One region of the Duganella dendranthematis genome, then DNA from elsewhere that is predicted to be linked to it. Evidence: predicted binding sites of a transcription regulator. Region 1 holds the regulator's gene; the other holds the start of a gene.
What was found. The regulator NrdR, encoded in region 1, represses ribonucleotide reductase genes. The targets are predictions, from matches to a motif close to CACNANATNTNGTG.
Positions count from the first base shown of each region.

Region 2: a site for NrdR is predicted at 5,443-5,456, ahead of HH213_RS06760 (ribonucleoside-diphosphate reductase subunit alpha). Genes of this name have one in related genera too.

Region 1 is NZ_CP051684.1:4,441,438-4,448,998, reverse strand. Features, by position in the region: gene HH213_RS20360 (GspH/FimT family pseudopilin) at 1-132, opposite strand, end outside; gene HH213_RS20355 (type IV pilin protein) at 129-575, opposite strand; gene HH213_RS20350 (pilus assembly protein) at 572-2,560, opposite strand; gene HH213_RS20345 (pilus assembly PilX family protein) at 2,662-3,246, opposite strand; gene HH213_RS20340 (PilW family protein) at 3,250-4,125, opposite strand; gene pilV (type IV pilus modification protein PilV) at 4,122-4,670, opposite strand; gene nrdR (transcriptional regulator NrdR) at 4,778-5,239, opposite strand; gene glyA (serine hydroxymethyltransferase) at 5,293-6,540, opposite strand; ZMP/ZTP riboswitch at 6,635-6,771, opposite strand; gene HH213_RS20320 (SDR family NAD(P)-dependent oxidoreductase) at 6,902-7,561, shown strand, end outside.
Region 2 is NZ_CP051684.1:1,451,786-1,459,346, forward strand. Features, by position in the region: gene HH213_RS06750 (FAD-dependent oxidoreductase) at 1-1,107, shown strand, start outside; gene HH213_RS06755 (ribonucleotide-diphosphate reductase subunit beta) at 1,215-2,324, opposite strand; gene HH213_RS06760 (ribonucleoside-diphosphate reductase subunit alpha) at 2,389-5,325, opposite strand; gene ampD (1,6-anhydro-N-acetylmuramyl-L-alanine amidase AmpD) at 5,548-6,144, opposite strand; gene HH213_RS06770 (sigma-54-dependent transcriptional regulator) at 6,141-7,561, opposite strand, start outside.

The sequences.
Region 1 (7,561 bases):
GTCGTTGACGGCTGCTTGCAGGCGCAGGCGTTGCAGCGACTGGTGGAATGACGGCGCCGCAGCGCCGAGCAGCACGCTGGCGATGACCAACATGATCAGCAACTCGATCAGCGTGAGGCCGGCATGTTTCATAGCCAGCATCCGGAGGCCGGGCCGCTGGCGAGGCGCAGGCCGTTGCTGGTCAACATCAGCGTCTGGCAGTCGTCGTCGCGAAAGTGCGCATCGACTGCGCGGGTGCCGGGCGTGGCGACGATTTGCACGCATTCCCGGATGGTCTCGCCGTTGCAGGCCTTGCCTTCGATTTCGTAGGCGCTGCTTTGTGGCTTGGCACCGCTCCACCACTGGAAAAGTCGGGCCTCCGGTTCGCTGCTGCTGGCCGAGAATGCGATGTAGGTGTTGTTCTGCGAATGAAAGCGCTCTTGCTGCATCATCAGCTTGAGCAACGCCGATTGCGCTTCGCCGCGCTTGGTTCGGATGATGTGCTGCTGATACGCCGGCATGGCCTGGGCTGCCAGCACGGCCAGGATCACCAGCACCACCAGCAATTCGATCAGGCTGAAGCCGTTGGCTTTCATTTCGCGGCCTCGTGCAATTCGTGCCAATTACTGATTTCGCGCCAGCTCAACCGCCCCGTGCGGCGCGTGCTTTTGACGCTGCCAATCGGCGCCACCTGCCCTGCTCCCGCGACCTGCACCAGCGCTGACTTCTTTGTTTGCAGAAGGCGTCCCGTGGCATCGCGCGGCCCCGCCATCGCTGATTGCGGAAGCAACAGCGGCAGCGGCGTGTACTCGGGCAGCATCAGGCCGACAATCGCATCGTTGTTTGGCAAGATGGCGGTGAAGCGGCCGTCATCCGGCAGTCCGGTCACTGCGCTCAGCGCGTAGCTGCGGCTGCGCGTGGCCGCGCACATATCAGCGCCGGGCAACACAGTGTTGAACAGCACCGCGCCGTCGGTTAGCACGCCGGCATTGATACTGCGCTCGTTGGTCTGCACAAAGTCGACGTACCAGCCCTTGCTCTGCGCATCCATGAGGGCGCCGCTGATGCTGAGCAATGCGCCGCTCCCGTCGAGGAAACGCGGCGTCAGTTGCTTGCGGCCAGTAATCACTTCCTGCGGCGTCTGCAGGCTGTCGATGATGCCGTAGTACGATTGCGTGACAGGCGACGCGCTGCGGTCGGCTTTTTCTATCAGCCTCCCGGTGCCGAACAGGATGACATAGCCGCGCACCTTGGCGTAGGCCAGCAAAGGCTGCTCAGTGATCGGTTGGCGCTGGCCCTGCGCGTCACGCGCCACGAACAGCGGTTTCCCGATGGCGTCGGGCCACGGTGCCTTGCCGCTGAAATCGAAACGCCACAGGTTGCCCTGCTGATCACCGGCGTAGGCGTACAACAAGGCGCCCTCGCTGTCTTTCAGCAGCACCGGCGCGCTGAGTGCGCTGGCGAGCGTGGTAACGCGGTAGTAGTTGGTGTTGAGCTTCCAGCCCTGGTCGCGGGGTTTGTCGAGGGCCAGCAGAAACAGCGCGCCGTCGCCATCGTTGTTGATGCCGCTGGCGACGATGGCGAAGTAACGCAACCCGCCGGCTTGCACGCGCACTTGTGCGATCTGCGGCATGGTGATGACGTTGCCCATTAAGACATCGTCGCGGTCGGTAAATTCCCACAGCGCGCCGAGGCCGGCGGCGAAGTGTGTTGGGTCCGTGACGTCCAGCGCGAATACGCCGTGAGCGCCGCCGCCCATGGCGGAGATGAGTATGGTTTTTTGTTTGCCGTTGATGCTGACTTGGCCGGTACTTGCCGGGCCGTCAACGTAAGCGCGGTGGACGTAGGTGGGTTTGGTCAGGTGGTGCAGTTGGGCGACCAGCACGTCCGGCACATAGGCGAAGAGTTCGATGCCGGTGATGGCGTCGAAAGCGTGCAGCATGCCGTCGTTGGCGCCGAGGTAGACCGCTTCGCGGTGGTCGATGGCGCCGACGTAGACGGCTGTGCTATGGACTGCGTCGCCGAGAATGCTGGTGCGTTGGCGGAATGGTTTGCCTTCCAGTGTGCGGTCGCCGCGCAGGTAATTGAGGCGTTGTTCGCCGGCGTTGTCGGACTGATTGAGCGCGGCTTGCTGTTCGGCCGAGAGCGTCTGCCAGGTGAAGGGCGTCATGGTCAGCACGCCGTTGGGCTGAATGATGGCGGTGTAGATGTTGCGCTGTTCCGGCGTCGGCGTTGGCGGCTGCCCGGTGCTGCCGGTGAGAATGGCGCCAGCGTCCCAAGCCAGCACAGATTCCCCACCGCTGCCCGCCGCACCAGCCGGCAAGATGTAACGCGAGAAATGGCCGCTCCAGTCGCCAATGTCCATCGTGGACTGATACAGGTCGCCAGCGCTGGGCGGCGACGGTGGCGAGGCCGACACAGACGCCGCAGCCGGCCGCAGCAACATCGGCCCGTTTGCCGTCCCGCCCACCACCTTGCCTGGCTTGCACGCCGCCGCCAGCGGCTGGCTGTCGATATCCACCGCCGGCGCGGCGTGCGCTGGCGCGCCGACGCACTTCGCCAAGACGAGCAACAAAACCATCCAGCACCGTCGCCAGGGCGTCGCTCGTGACAACTGTCGACCGTGTGATCCTCTTGGACCTCGCTGGCCTTGCCCGCCTTGCCCCATCCGCATCAATTTGCTCATGGCTTCTCCTCTGGCTTGCTGAATACGCTTTGCAAAACCACATCCGTCCCCGGCTTGGCGCCGAAGCCAATGGCGGTGACGCGGTAGCAGTACTGCGGCCTGGCACTCGCCGACGCGTCATCACCCGGCTGATGGCACTCCATCCGCTCAATCAGATAGCGCGGCTTCTTGAACGGCAGAAAGCCTTCACCAGTCGGCAGGGCCGCTGCCGTGTACGCACCATGCGTCACCGTGCATGCACCATCGTCCGCGACGCCGGACAGATCCACCACCTGCCAAACCGCCTTCTCCCCAGCCGCCGCCCGCAACCGCAAGCCGACGCCACCCGCCCCGCACGTCGCGCCAAACGCATCCTCGCCCTCAAACGCCGCCCGCCGCGAAGGATCGTTGCTAGCCCGAATATCCCGCTCCGCATCTGCCAAGGCATCCTCCGCCGTCAGAAACGCCACATCCCGATCGCGCTCGGCGCGCGCCGCCTTCTCACCCTGCAAACACAACTGCGCCGCCGACACGCCTAACAGCAGCACCATGATCAGCAGCACCAGGCTGACCAGCAACACAATCCCCCGTTGCTTGCGCATGATTCAGCCATCCCGATTTCGCAACGCCACCGTGGTGCTGAAAATGCGACGAGGCCGCAAGCGCTGCGCCTGCGGCAAATCCCCTTCCATTACCCGCGCACCGATATCGTCTGGATGCGCATCGGCATACGCCGAGCCAAACAGATCAAAGGTCGCGCTCACCGTATCGAGTCGCGTGTTGCCCTCGCCGTGTAGCAGCAAGGCGAGCTTGATGGTGCACACGCGTTTCCAACCCGAAGCTGCAGTCACGGCGGTCGCATTGAGGTAGAGATTGGGTACGCCGTCCATCGGCGCATCGGTATCGACGCCATACAGCACCTGGAACGAATCAACGCCGCGCACCACCGCATCCGCGCCCCAACCGGACGCGCTGCGGTATTTGCAGCGCAACTCAGGCTCGCCGTCGGCATCCACGCCCACATAGAAAATGCTCCAGCCGCGCGTATCGCCGGCCACGCCAAAGCCGCCGCAGTTGACGCTGGAACCGTCGCCACTCGCGCCATCGCCGGAGCCGCTGAAGCGCAACGCCAGCACGTCGCTGCCCGCGACTACCGATGGAAGCGGCGCGCCGATGCCCTCGCTGTTGCGGGTAATGGTGGCGGCGTCCAGGCCGTCCACGGAGGCGGACATTGCAGGATCAAGTTCCGGCGGCGCACCATCGCGATCCCAGTTGACGTAAGCGCCCTGCCGTATCGCCTGCGCCATCACCTGCAAGGCGTAACGGCCGCCATCGTTGAGCCACATGGTGTCGCTGTGGTTGCGATAATTGCTGCCGGCCGCCACCAGCAGACCGCTCGCCAGCAGGGTCACCAGCAAGCCCAGCGCAACCGCGATCAGGAATTCGACCATGCCCCAGCCGCCACAGGATGTCGTCTTCATGGTGACGCTCCCACCACCAGCGCAACGCTGGGCACGTATTCCCCGGCGGCTGTCTTGTCCTGCGTGCCATCCGGTCGCTTGCCACGCCAGCCGACCTTGACCACGGTGGGCGCTGCAACGCCGCCGCTACATGACCAGTGCAGCTTGCCGCCGCTCCACAAGCCGGCATCGCGGCAGACAACGACGCGGCCGGCGGGCAAGTGCGATCGCATTTGCGACTTGGCTTCGTACAGGTCGGCTAGCGCCAACTGCTGCGCCGAGCAAGCTCCGGCGCCAGCACCGGCGTAACAAAGCGCAGCTGGCGCACCAGGCGCTGGCTCTACAAAAGCATCGTAATCAAAGGTGAGATAGGTATCGTGCTGCGCGGGATTGGCGCGCATGCGTTCGGCCAGCGCGGTGGCCATCTGGGTCGCCTGCGACAGCAGCACCGACTGCTGCCGCGCCCGCAACGCAGCCAGCTGCAACGCCACGCCGCCGAGAATGCCCAAGGCAAGCACCAGCATGGCGATCAGGATTTCCAGCAGCGTAAAGCCACGGGCGCGCACGGCACACCTCCGCAAGTCGCAAAGACTATGTCAGAAGGTAGCAGCGCGAATTGATGAGAATATGAGGTGTATCAAACGTGCGCCAGCGGTGGCACGCAACCGCCGGGCTATTTACGCGCAGGCTTGCCGACTTCGGCAATGGCGTTCTGGAATTCGGCCAGATCTTCAAAGTTTTTATACACGGAGGCAAAGCGGATGTACGCCACGTTATCGAGACGCTGCAACTCCTGCATCACCAGCTCGCCGATGTAGCCGGTTTCCACTTCGCGCTGGCCGCTGGTCAGCAGCTTTTCTTCGATTGAAGCAATTGCAGCATCTACCGCCGGCGCCGCCACGGGACGCTTGCGTAAGGCCAACTCCAGGCTGCCGCGCAACTTGGCTGCTGCGTACTCGGTACGGCTGCCGTTCTTCTTGACCACATACGGCATCACCAGTTCGATACGCTCATACGTGGTAAATCGTTTATCACATTTGCCGCAGCGCCGCCGCCGGCGAATAGAATCCCCCTCCTCCGATACGCGGGTATCGAGGACTTGGGTATCTTCATGCTGGCAGAACGGACATTTCATAGTGGCGCTTTGGTCAAGTGACGCCGGCGCTGGCCGGCGTCACGGTACTGCAATTACTTGGCGTAGACAGGGAACTTGTCAGCCAGAACCTTCACCGCCGCTTTAACGCGCTCGATGGTGGCCGCGTCGTGCGGGTTATCCAGCACGTCTGCGATCAGGTTGCCGACTTGTTCCGCTTCCGCTTCCTTGAAGCCGCGGGTGGTCATCGCTGGCGAACCCAGACGTACGCCCGAAGTCACGAATGGCTTCTGCGGATCGTTAGGAATGCCGTTCTTGTTGGTGGTGATGTGGGCCGAACCCAGGATCGCTTCCGCTTCCTTGCCGGTCAGGTTTTTCGGACGCAGGTCCACCAGCATCACGTGCGACTCGGTGCCGCCCGACACAATGCGCAGGCCGCGCTTGATCAGGGTCTTGGCCAGCACGTCGGCGTTTTTCACCACTTGCTGCTGGTACTCTTTGAACGCAGGCTGCAGCGCTTCCTGGAACGCCACCGCTTTACCGGCGATCACGTGCATCAGCGGGCCGCCCTGGATGCCAGGGAAGATGGCCGAGTTGATGGCTTTCTCGTGTTCAGCCTTCATCAGGATGATGCCGCCGCGTGGGCCGCGCAGCGATTTGTGCGTGGTCGAGGTGACGAAGTCGGCGTGTGGCACCGGGTTAGGATACAGACCAGCAGCGATCAGGCCGGCGTAGTGCGCCATGTCGACCATGAAGTATGCGCCAACGGCTTTGGCAACGGCGGCGAAGCGCTCGAAGTCGATCTTTTTCGAGAACGCCGAGGCGCCGGCGATGATCAGCTTAGGCTTGTGCTCCTTGGCCAGCGCTTCCATCGCGTCGTAGTCGATGTCTTCGGCGGCGGTCAGGCCGTAGGAGACGACGTTGAACCATTTGCCGGACATATTGAGCGGCATGCCGTGGGTCAGGTGACCGCCTTCGGCCAGCGACATACCCATGATGGTGTCGCCCGGCTTCAGCACGGCGAAGAACACGCCCTGGTTGGCTTGCGAACCCGAGTTAGGCTGGACGTTGGCCGCTTCCGCGCCAAACAGTTTCTTCACGCGGTCAATGGCCAGTTGCTCGACCACGTCGACGTACTCACAGCCACCGTAGTAGCGCTTGCCCGGATAGCCTTCGGCGTATTTATTGGTCAGTTGCGAACCTTGCGCTTCCATCACGGCTGGCGAGGTGTAATTTTCTGAAGCGATCAGTTCAATGTGATCGTGCTGACGGGTGTTTTCGTTTTGAATTGCGCCGAACAACTCTGGGTCTACGCTGGCGAGGGTATGATCTTTTGCGAACATGAAAAAACTCCAATCGAATGAGTAACTTGTTACTGGCAGTTGGATCGAAAGAGAGAAGCCATAGCGGACCGGCAGCCTCTTCGTGCTTTCCATCGAGGGCTGCCCAGGCGAACGGCTGTTGAAATCTCACGTTTCCCGGTGGATGCCCACCTTTCGCCGATTGACCAAAACGCACCATTATGAGGCGGTTTTGAGGATCATTCCAGCTTTTCGCCAGTTACGTGAGACGTAATGGAACCCAAATTGTATTTGATGCGCCAGATTTGAGCAAGAATATGTATTGCATTAAAGGCAATTCAGCGGTAGGCCGCATTTGCGGCTACAATTTTGTCCACCTCTTCACTCACCCCAAGGACAGATCATGATCGTCTTCATCACCGGCGCCACCGCCGGCTTCGGCGCCGCCATGGCGCGCATCTTCGCCAGCAACGGTCACAAGGTTCTGATCAGCGGCCGCCGCGAAGACCGCCTGCAGGCGCTGTCGGCCGAGCTGGGCGACGCCGTCCGACCGATCGTGCTGGACGTGACCGACAAGGCCTCGATCCAGGCCGCGCTCGACGGCCTGCCGGCCGAGTGGCGCGACATCGACGTGCTGGTCAACAATGCCGGCCTGGCGCTGGGTGTGACGCCGGCGCAGACTTCGTCGCTGGAAGACTGGGACACCATGATCGCCACCAACGTCAGCGGCCTGGTCGCCATGACCCGCGCCATTCTGCCCGGCATGGTCGCGCGTAACAGCGGCACCATCATCAACATCGGCTCGATCGCCGGCTCGACACCCTACCCTGGCGGTAACGTATATGGCGCCACCAAGGCGTTTGTCAACCAGTTCACGCAAAACCTGCGCGCCGACCTGGCCGGTACCAACGTGCGCACCACCAACCTGGCGCCGGGCCTGTGCGGCGGCACCGAGTTCTCCAACGTGCGCCTGAAGGATGACGCGGCGGCCGCCAAGGTCTACGAAGGCACCACCCCGCTGAATGCCGAAGACATCGCCAACACGGCGTACTGGATTGCCACC
Region 2 (7,561 bases), 3.0 Mb from region 1:
CCGCGCTACGGTCACACGCTGGCCGGCTTCGAGCAGAGTGACTGCGCAGTCACGGCGCGCGTGACGTCGGCAACCGGCGAGATCGTGGTGCAGGCGCGCTACCTGATCGGCGCCGATGGTGGCCGCAGCGTCGTGCGCAAAACCCTGGACATCGACTTCCCCGGCGAGTCGCTGAATGCGCGCGCGGTGGTGGCCGACCTGTCGCTCAGCGGTCTGACGCGCGACGTGTGGCATCGCTGGGGAAGTGGTGCGCGACAGATCAGCCTCTGTCCTTTGCAGGGCACCGAGTTGTTCCAATTGCAGATGCCGATCCCGCTCGATGGCGCCTTCGATCTGTCGGACGCCGGCCTCGCCGCCGTCATCGCCGAGCGCACCGGCCGTTCGGATATCGAAGTGCATACGGTGCATTGGCGCTCCGACTACGCGATGAGCGCGCGGCTAGCAGAGCGCTACCGAGTCGGCCGCGTGCTGCTCGCCGGCGACGCGGCGCACGTGCATCCGCCGACCGGCGGCCAGGGTCTCAACACCAGCGTACAGGATGCGTGGAACCTCGGCTGGAAACTGGCGGCGGTGCTGCACGGCGCCGACGATGCGCTGCTCGACACGTATGAAGCGGAGCGTCGCGCGATCGCCGCCGAGATGCTAGGCATGTCGACGCAGCTGCTCGACGCCGCCCGCCTGCGCGGCGATCTGCGGCGCGGACGCGAACAGCAGCAACTGGACCTGGGCTATCCAGATTCATCCCTGTCGCTCGACGAACGCAACGACGATGCACCGCTGCGCGCCGGCTACCGCGCACCGGACGCACCATGCATCGGCGCCGGCGGCCAGCCAGTGCGTTTGTTTTCGCTATTGAAATCGGGAGATTGGATAATGCTGCGCTATGAGCCGGACGGCGCACCGGCGATCCCACCGCGTCGAGGACTGCGCGTCATCACCGTCGGCCGGCACGCCGAACTGCGCGACCACGAGAACCATCTGCGCACCGCATACGGTTTCGCCCCCGGCGATATTACCCTGCTTCGCCCCGACGGCTACCTCGCCGCCCTCACCCACGACGAACGAAGCCCTGCGCTAAAAGAGTACATTGATCGCCTGGTGCGTTAGCCGCTGTCGCTCCAGCTCAGCCCGGCCTGGAAAATCCAGACCGGTAGTGATCTGCCTAAATGAAAAAGCCCCGCAATGCGGGGCTTTGAGGAGGGTGCGGCTGGAGATTAATCCCAGTTCAGCGCGCCGCCGGTCTGGTATTCGATGACGCGGGTCTCGAAGAAGTTACGCTCTTTCTTCAGGTCGATCATCTCGCTCATCCATGGGAATGGATTTTCTTCCTGGTCGAACAGCGTTTCCAGACCGATCTGCGTGGCGCGGCGGTTGGCGATGAAGCGCAGGTAGCCTTTGAACATGGTGGCGTTCAGGCCCAGCACGCCGCGTGGCATGGTGTCTTCGGCGTACGCGTACTCCAGGTCCACCGCCTGCAGGAACAGCTGCTTGATCTCTTCCTTGAAGGCAGGCGTCCACAGCAGCGGATTTTCCATCTTGATGGTGTTGATCAGGTCGATGCCGAAGTTGCAGTGCATCGATTCGTCGCGCAGGATGTACTGGTACTGCTCGGCGGCGCCCATCATCTTGTTCTGGCGACCCAGCGCCAGAATCTGGGTGAAGCCGACGTAGAAGAACAGGCCTTCCATCAGGCAGGCGAACACGATCAGCGATTTCAGCAGCTTCTGGTCGTTTTCCACAGTGCCGGTGGTGAAGGCCGGGTCGGTCAGCGTATCGATGAACGGGATCAGGAACTCGTCCTTGTCACGGATCGATTTGACTTCGTTGTAGGCGTTGAAGATCTCCTGCTCGTCCAGGCCCAGCGATTCGACGATGTACTGGTAGGCGTGGGTGTGGATCGCTTCCTCGAACGCCTGGCGCAGCAGGTACTGACGGCACTCCGGCGCGGTGATGTGGCGATAGGTGCCCAGCACGATGTTGTTGGCGGCCAGCGAGTCGGCGGTGACGAAGAAGCCCAGGTTGCGCTTGACCAGGCGACGCTCGTCGTCGGTCAGGCCGTTCGGGTTCTTCCACAGCTCGATGTCGCGCTGCATGTTGACTTCCTGCGGCATCCAGTGGTTGGCGCAGCCGGCCAGGTATTTGTCCCAGGCCCATTTGTACTTGAACGGCACCAGCTGATTAACGTCGGTTTTGCCGTTGATGATGCGCTTGTCGTCGGCGTTGACGCGCAGCGCGACTTGCTCAGCCGTGCCTTCGCTTTCCAGCGCGGCTTGATTGATGGCTTGTTTGGCCGGTGCGGCCTCTTCGTCCCAGGACAGCGACATATTTGATTCCTCTATATATATGTGGTTCAGCGCCGCCACGCATCAGCGGGCGGCGCACTCTAACTTATTGGCAGGCTTCGCATTCCTCGAAACCGTCGTCGCCTGGACGCAGGTAGCAGGCTTCGCCATCGGCTTCGGCCGTCACGGCGGCGGCTGCAACCGGAGCGACTGGCGCCGGCGCGGCAGCTTTGGCGCTGGCCGACATGCCGCCATCCACTGCCACCGCGTTCAGCGCGCCGGTCTTGGAGGTCGACTTCTCGGTGTGGGTGGCCGAGGTGGTGCGCAGGTAGTAGGTGGTTTTCAGGCCACGCAGCCAGGCCAGCTTGTAGGTCTCGTCCAGTTTCTTGCCCGAAGCGCCAGCCATGTAGATGTTCAGCGATTGGGCCTGATCAATCCACTTCTGACGACGGGAAGCAGCTTCCACCAGCCAGCTTGGCGACACTTCGAAGGCGGTGGCGTAGATGTCGCGCAGGTCGTTCGGGATGCGGTCGATCTTGGCCAGCGAGCCGTCGAAGTATTTCAGGTCGGCGATCATCACTTCGTCCCACAGGTCACGCGCCTTCAGGTCACGCACCAGGTAAGCGTTGATTTCGGTGAACTCGCCCGACAGGTTGGACTTCACGTACAGGTTCTGGAAGGTCGGTTCGATGCAAGCCGACACGCCGATGATGTTCGAAATGGTTGCGGTCGGCGCGATCGCCACGCAGTTCGAGTTACGCATGCCGAACTTGGCGATGCGCTCGCGCACCGGGGTCCAGTCCATCGCCGACGACAGATCCTGCTCCAGGTAGCCGCCGCGCTCTTCGGCCAGCAGCTTGATCGAGTCCTGTGGCAGGATGCCGCGGTCCCACAGCGAACCTTTGTACGACGCGTAGTGGCCGCGTTCTTCCGCCAGTTCGGTCGACGCCAGGTAGGCGTAGTAGCAGACGGCTTCCATCGAGGTGTCGGCGAACTGCACCGATTCCATCGACGAGAACGGCACGCGCATCATGTGCAGGCAGTCCTGGAAGCCCATCACGCCCAGGCCGACCGGACGGTGACGCATATTGGCGTTACGTGCTTTTTCGACGGCGTAGTAGTTGATATCGATGACGTTGTCGAGCATGCGCATCGCGGTGCGGATGGTTTTCTGCAGCTTGACGTGGTCCAGCTTGCCTTCTTTCATGTGCGCCGGCAGGTTGACCGAGCCCAGGTTGCAGACGGCGATTTCGTCCGGACCGGTGTTCAGCGTGATCTCGGTGCACAGGTTCGAGCTGTGGACCATGCCCACGTGCGACTGCGGCGAACGGATGTTGCATGGGTCCTTGAAGGTGATCCATGGGTGGCCGGTTTCAAACAGCATCGACAGCATCTTGCGCCACAGGTCCAGCGCCTGGATTTTCTTGAACACGCGGATTTCGCCGGCGGCGGCCTTGGCTTCGTAGCCCAGGTAGGCTTTCTCGAAGGCCTTGCCGACCAGGTCGTGCAGGTCCGGGGTGTCGGATGGCGAGAACAGGGTCCACTCGCCTTTTTCCATCACGCGCTTCATGAACATGTCTGGAATCCAGTTGGCGGTGTTCATGTCGTGGGTGCGGCGGCGGTCGTCGCCGGTGTTTTTACGCAGGTCCAGGAACTCTTCGATGTCCATGTGCCAGGTTTCCAGGTAGGCGCACACGGCGCCCTTGCGCTTGCCGCCCTGGTTGACCGCCACGGCGGTGTCGTTGACCACTTTCAGGAACGGCACCACGCCTTGCGATTTGCCGTTGGTGCCCTTGATGTGGGCGCCCAGCGCGCGCACTGGCGTCCAGTCGTTGCCCAGACCGCCGGCGAATTTCGCCAGCAGCGCGTTTTCTTTAATCGCGTCGTAGATGCCTTCCAGGTCGTCCGAGACGGTGGTCAGGTAGCACGACGACAGCTGCGAACGCAGCGTGCCCGAGTTGAACAGGGTCGGGGTCGACGACATGAAGTCGAAGGTCGACAGCAGGTTGTAGAACTCGATAGCGCGCGCTTCGCGGTCGGTTTCGTTCAGGGCCAGGCCCATGGCGACGCGCATGTAGAACGCCTGCGGCATTTCGATGCGGGTGTCGCGGATGTGCAGGAAGTAGCGGTCGTACAGGGTCTGCAGGCCGATGTAGCCGAATTGCAGGTCGCGGTCGGCCACCAGGGCTTTCGACAGGCGCGCCAGGTCGAACTCGCCCAGTTTGGTGTCCAGCAGTTCGGCGGCGATACCTTTGGCGATGTATTGCGGGAAGTAGGTCACGTACTCGGCGGCGGCGTTGGCTTGCGCCACTTCCTTGCCGAACACTTCTTTACGAATGGTGTGCAGCAGGATGCGGGCGGTCACTTGCGAGTAAGCCGGATCCTTTTCCATCAGCGCGCGGGCAGCCAGGATGGCGGATTTGTGCAGCTCTTCGACCGGCACGCCGTCGTACAGGTTTTTCAGGGTTTCCGCGACGATGGCGTCGGCGTCCACGTGTTTTTCCAGGCCGATGCAGGCAGCGTTGATCAGGCCGGTCACGCGCGACAGTTCCAGCGGCTTGCGCTCGCCGTTTTCCAGCACGCTGATTTGCGGTGCGTTGACGGTGGCGGCGGCGCCCTGGGCTTCCTTGGCGGCGCGGCGCTCTTCCATATGCTTGGCGCGGTACAGCACGTAAGCACGGGCGACGTCGTGTTCACCCGAGCGCATCAGCGCCAGTTCCACCTGGTCTTGCACGTCTTCGATGTGGAAGGTGCCGCCGGATGGCTGGCGGCGCACCAGGGCGGCGACCACGTTGCTGGTCAGCTCTTCCACCAGTTCGCGGATACGGGCCGAGGCGGCGCCCTGGCCACCGTTGACGGCCAGGAAGGCCTTGGTCACGGCCACTGCAATTTTCGACGGTTCAAACGCGACGACCGCGCCGTTACGGCGGATGATGCGGTAATCACCAAGCGCGCTGGCAGCGACGGCTGGGCTGCTGGCGGTACTCGCAGCGGCGGCTGGTACCAGCGCTGGGTTGATGGTGATGTCTTGAGTAGATTGCATTTAAGCTCCCCGATAACAACGTGCAGTCAGTGCTGCGCCGCGTGTGTAGTGTAAAAAAACCGTGTTAAACCGACCAGGCATACTTGCCACTAGTTTAAGATTCAGTGTCTTGCGAACCACTAGATCTAGTGACAGGTCAGAACCTATCCACTGATTGTAGTGGTCACACCGGAGCACGGCAAGTGAGAAATTTTGATGTTTCCAGCAATTTTGCTCTTGACTTTAAGGAAGCCCTATCAGCAAGCCAAGTTCAGCGCTAGCAGCTACTAACATTGCTTCTTTCTTAAGCAGATTTTGATAACATTCCCAATCAAATAATGGCCCGGGATCGGTTTTTCGGCCCGGTGCGATGTGTTCGTGGCCTTGTATATCCGTCAACGGATAGTGTCGCCGCAGCGCCACCGTCAGGTCGGCCAGCGCCGCATACTGCGCCGCTTCAAAGGCCACGAAGTCGCTGCCTTCCAGCTCCACGCCGATTGAAAAGTCATTGCATTTTTCGCGGCCGCGAAAACAGGAGCGGCCCGCGTGCCAGGCGCGGTCGTTAGCAGAAACATACTGCATGACGCGGCCATCGCGGCGGATAAAAAAGTGGCTGGAGACCTTCAATCCGCGCAGGTCGGCGAACGAGGGGTCAGCATTATAGTCCATCCGGCCGGTCAGCAGGTCAGACACGTGCGGGCCGCCGAACTGGCCGCCCGGCAGCGAGATATTGTGCACCACCAGCAGCGTGATATCGGCCGGCAGCGGGCCCGGGCGGGCGTCGAAGTTGGGACTGTCGTAACGCGTGGCTTGCGGCAGCCAGCCGTCGAAACCGCTCACGCCTCCGGCTCCTGGATATTCAGCTTCTGCATTTGGTAGCGCAGCTGGCGGAAGCTGATGCCCAGCAGTTGCGCCGCCTGGGTGCGGTTAAACTGGGTCTGCGCCAGCGCCCGCAGGATGATGTCGCGCTCGACCTGGATCAGGTAGTCGGGCAGGTTGGCCGGCAGCGCGTCCGGCAACGGCGGCGTGACGACCGGCGCGCCGGGCGCGATGGCCACGTCGGCCGCAGTGGGTGCGCTCGGCACGGGCAGCGGCAGCGCCGCCTCAGCCATGCGCGCGCCTTTCAGCGACAGGTCGCCGACTTCGATCACGCCATCGTCGGCAAAGGCCAGCGCCCGCTCCAGGATATTTTCCAGTTCGCGCACATTGCCGGGAAAGGAATAGCCGCGCAACGCCGCCAGCACGCCCTGCCCCAGCACCACTTTATTCTCAAACGTGCCGAGCCGGGCGAGGATTGCGTCGGTCAGCACGGCGAGGTCGTCCAGCCGTTCGCGCAGCGGCGGCAGACTCAGCTCGATCACGTTCAGACGGTAAAACAGATCCTGGCGGAAGCTGCCCTGCTCCACGCACTGCGCCAGGTTTTTGTGGGTCGCACTAATAATACGCACATCGACCGGCTCCTCGGCGGTGGCGCCGATCTTGCGCACGCGCCGCTCCTGGATGGCGCGCAGCAGCTTGACCTGCATCGCCAGCGGCAAGTCGGCCACTTCGTCCAGCATCAAGGTGCCGCCGTTGGCGGCCTGGAAGAAGCCTTCGCGCTCGTCGGCCGCGCCGGTGAAAGCACCTTTGCGGTAGCCGAAAAACTCGGCCTCCATCAGCGCTTCCGGAATCGCGCCGCAGTTGACGGCGATGAACGGCTGCGCCGCCCGCGAACTTTGCGCGTGGATTTCGCGCGCCGCCAGTTCCTTGCCGCTGCCGGATTCGCCGTTGATGGCGATCGGCGCCATCGAGCGCGCCAGCCGGGCGATCTGCGCGCGCAGCGCCTGGATCACCGCCGACTCGCCGCGCAAACGGCTGGCGGTCGGCGCTGCGGCCGGCGCCTGCCCTGCCGCCGGTTCGGCGTTCAGCCGCAGCGCCGACTGCACCATCAGCCGCAACTGGTCCAGCGCCACCGGCTTGGAGATGTAATCGAAGGCGCCGGCTTTCAGCGCCACCACCGCGTTGTCGGCGCTGCCGAACGCCGTCACCACCGCCACCGGCGTGTTCTTGCAGGCCGCGGCGATCTCGCGCACCAGCTCCAGCCCGAGGCCGTCCGGCAAGCGCATATCGGTCAGCACCAGCTGGTATTCTGTGCCGGCCAGCAGCGCGCGCGCTTCGCCCAGGGTGGCGGCGCTGTCGACGTCCAGCCCCATTTTCAGCAAGGTCAGTTCCAGCAATTCGCGCAGATCGGCCTCGTCATCGACAACCAGAACACGCG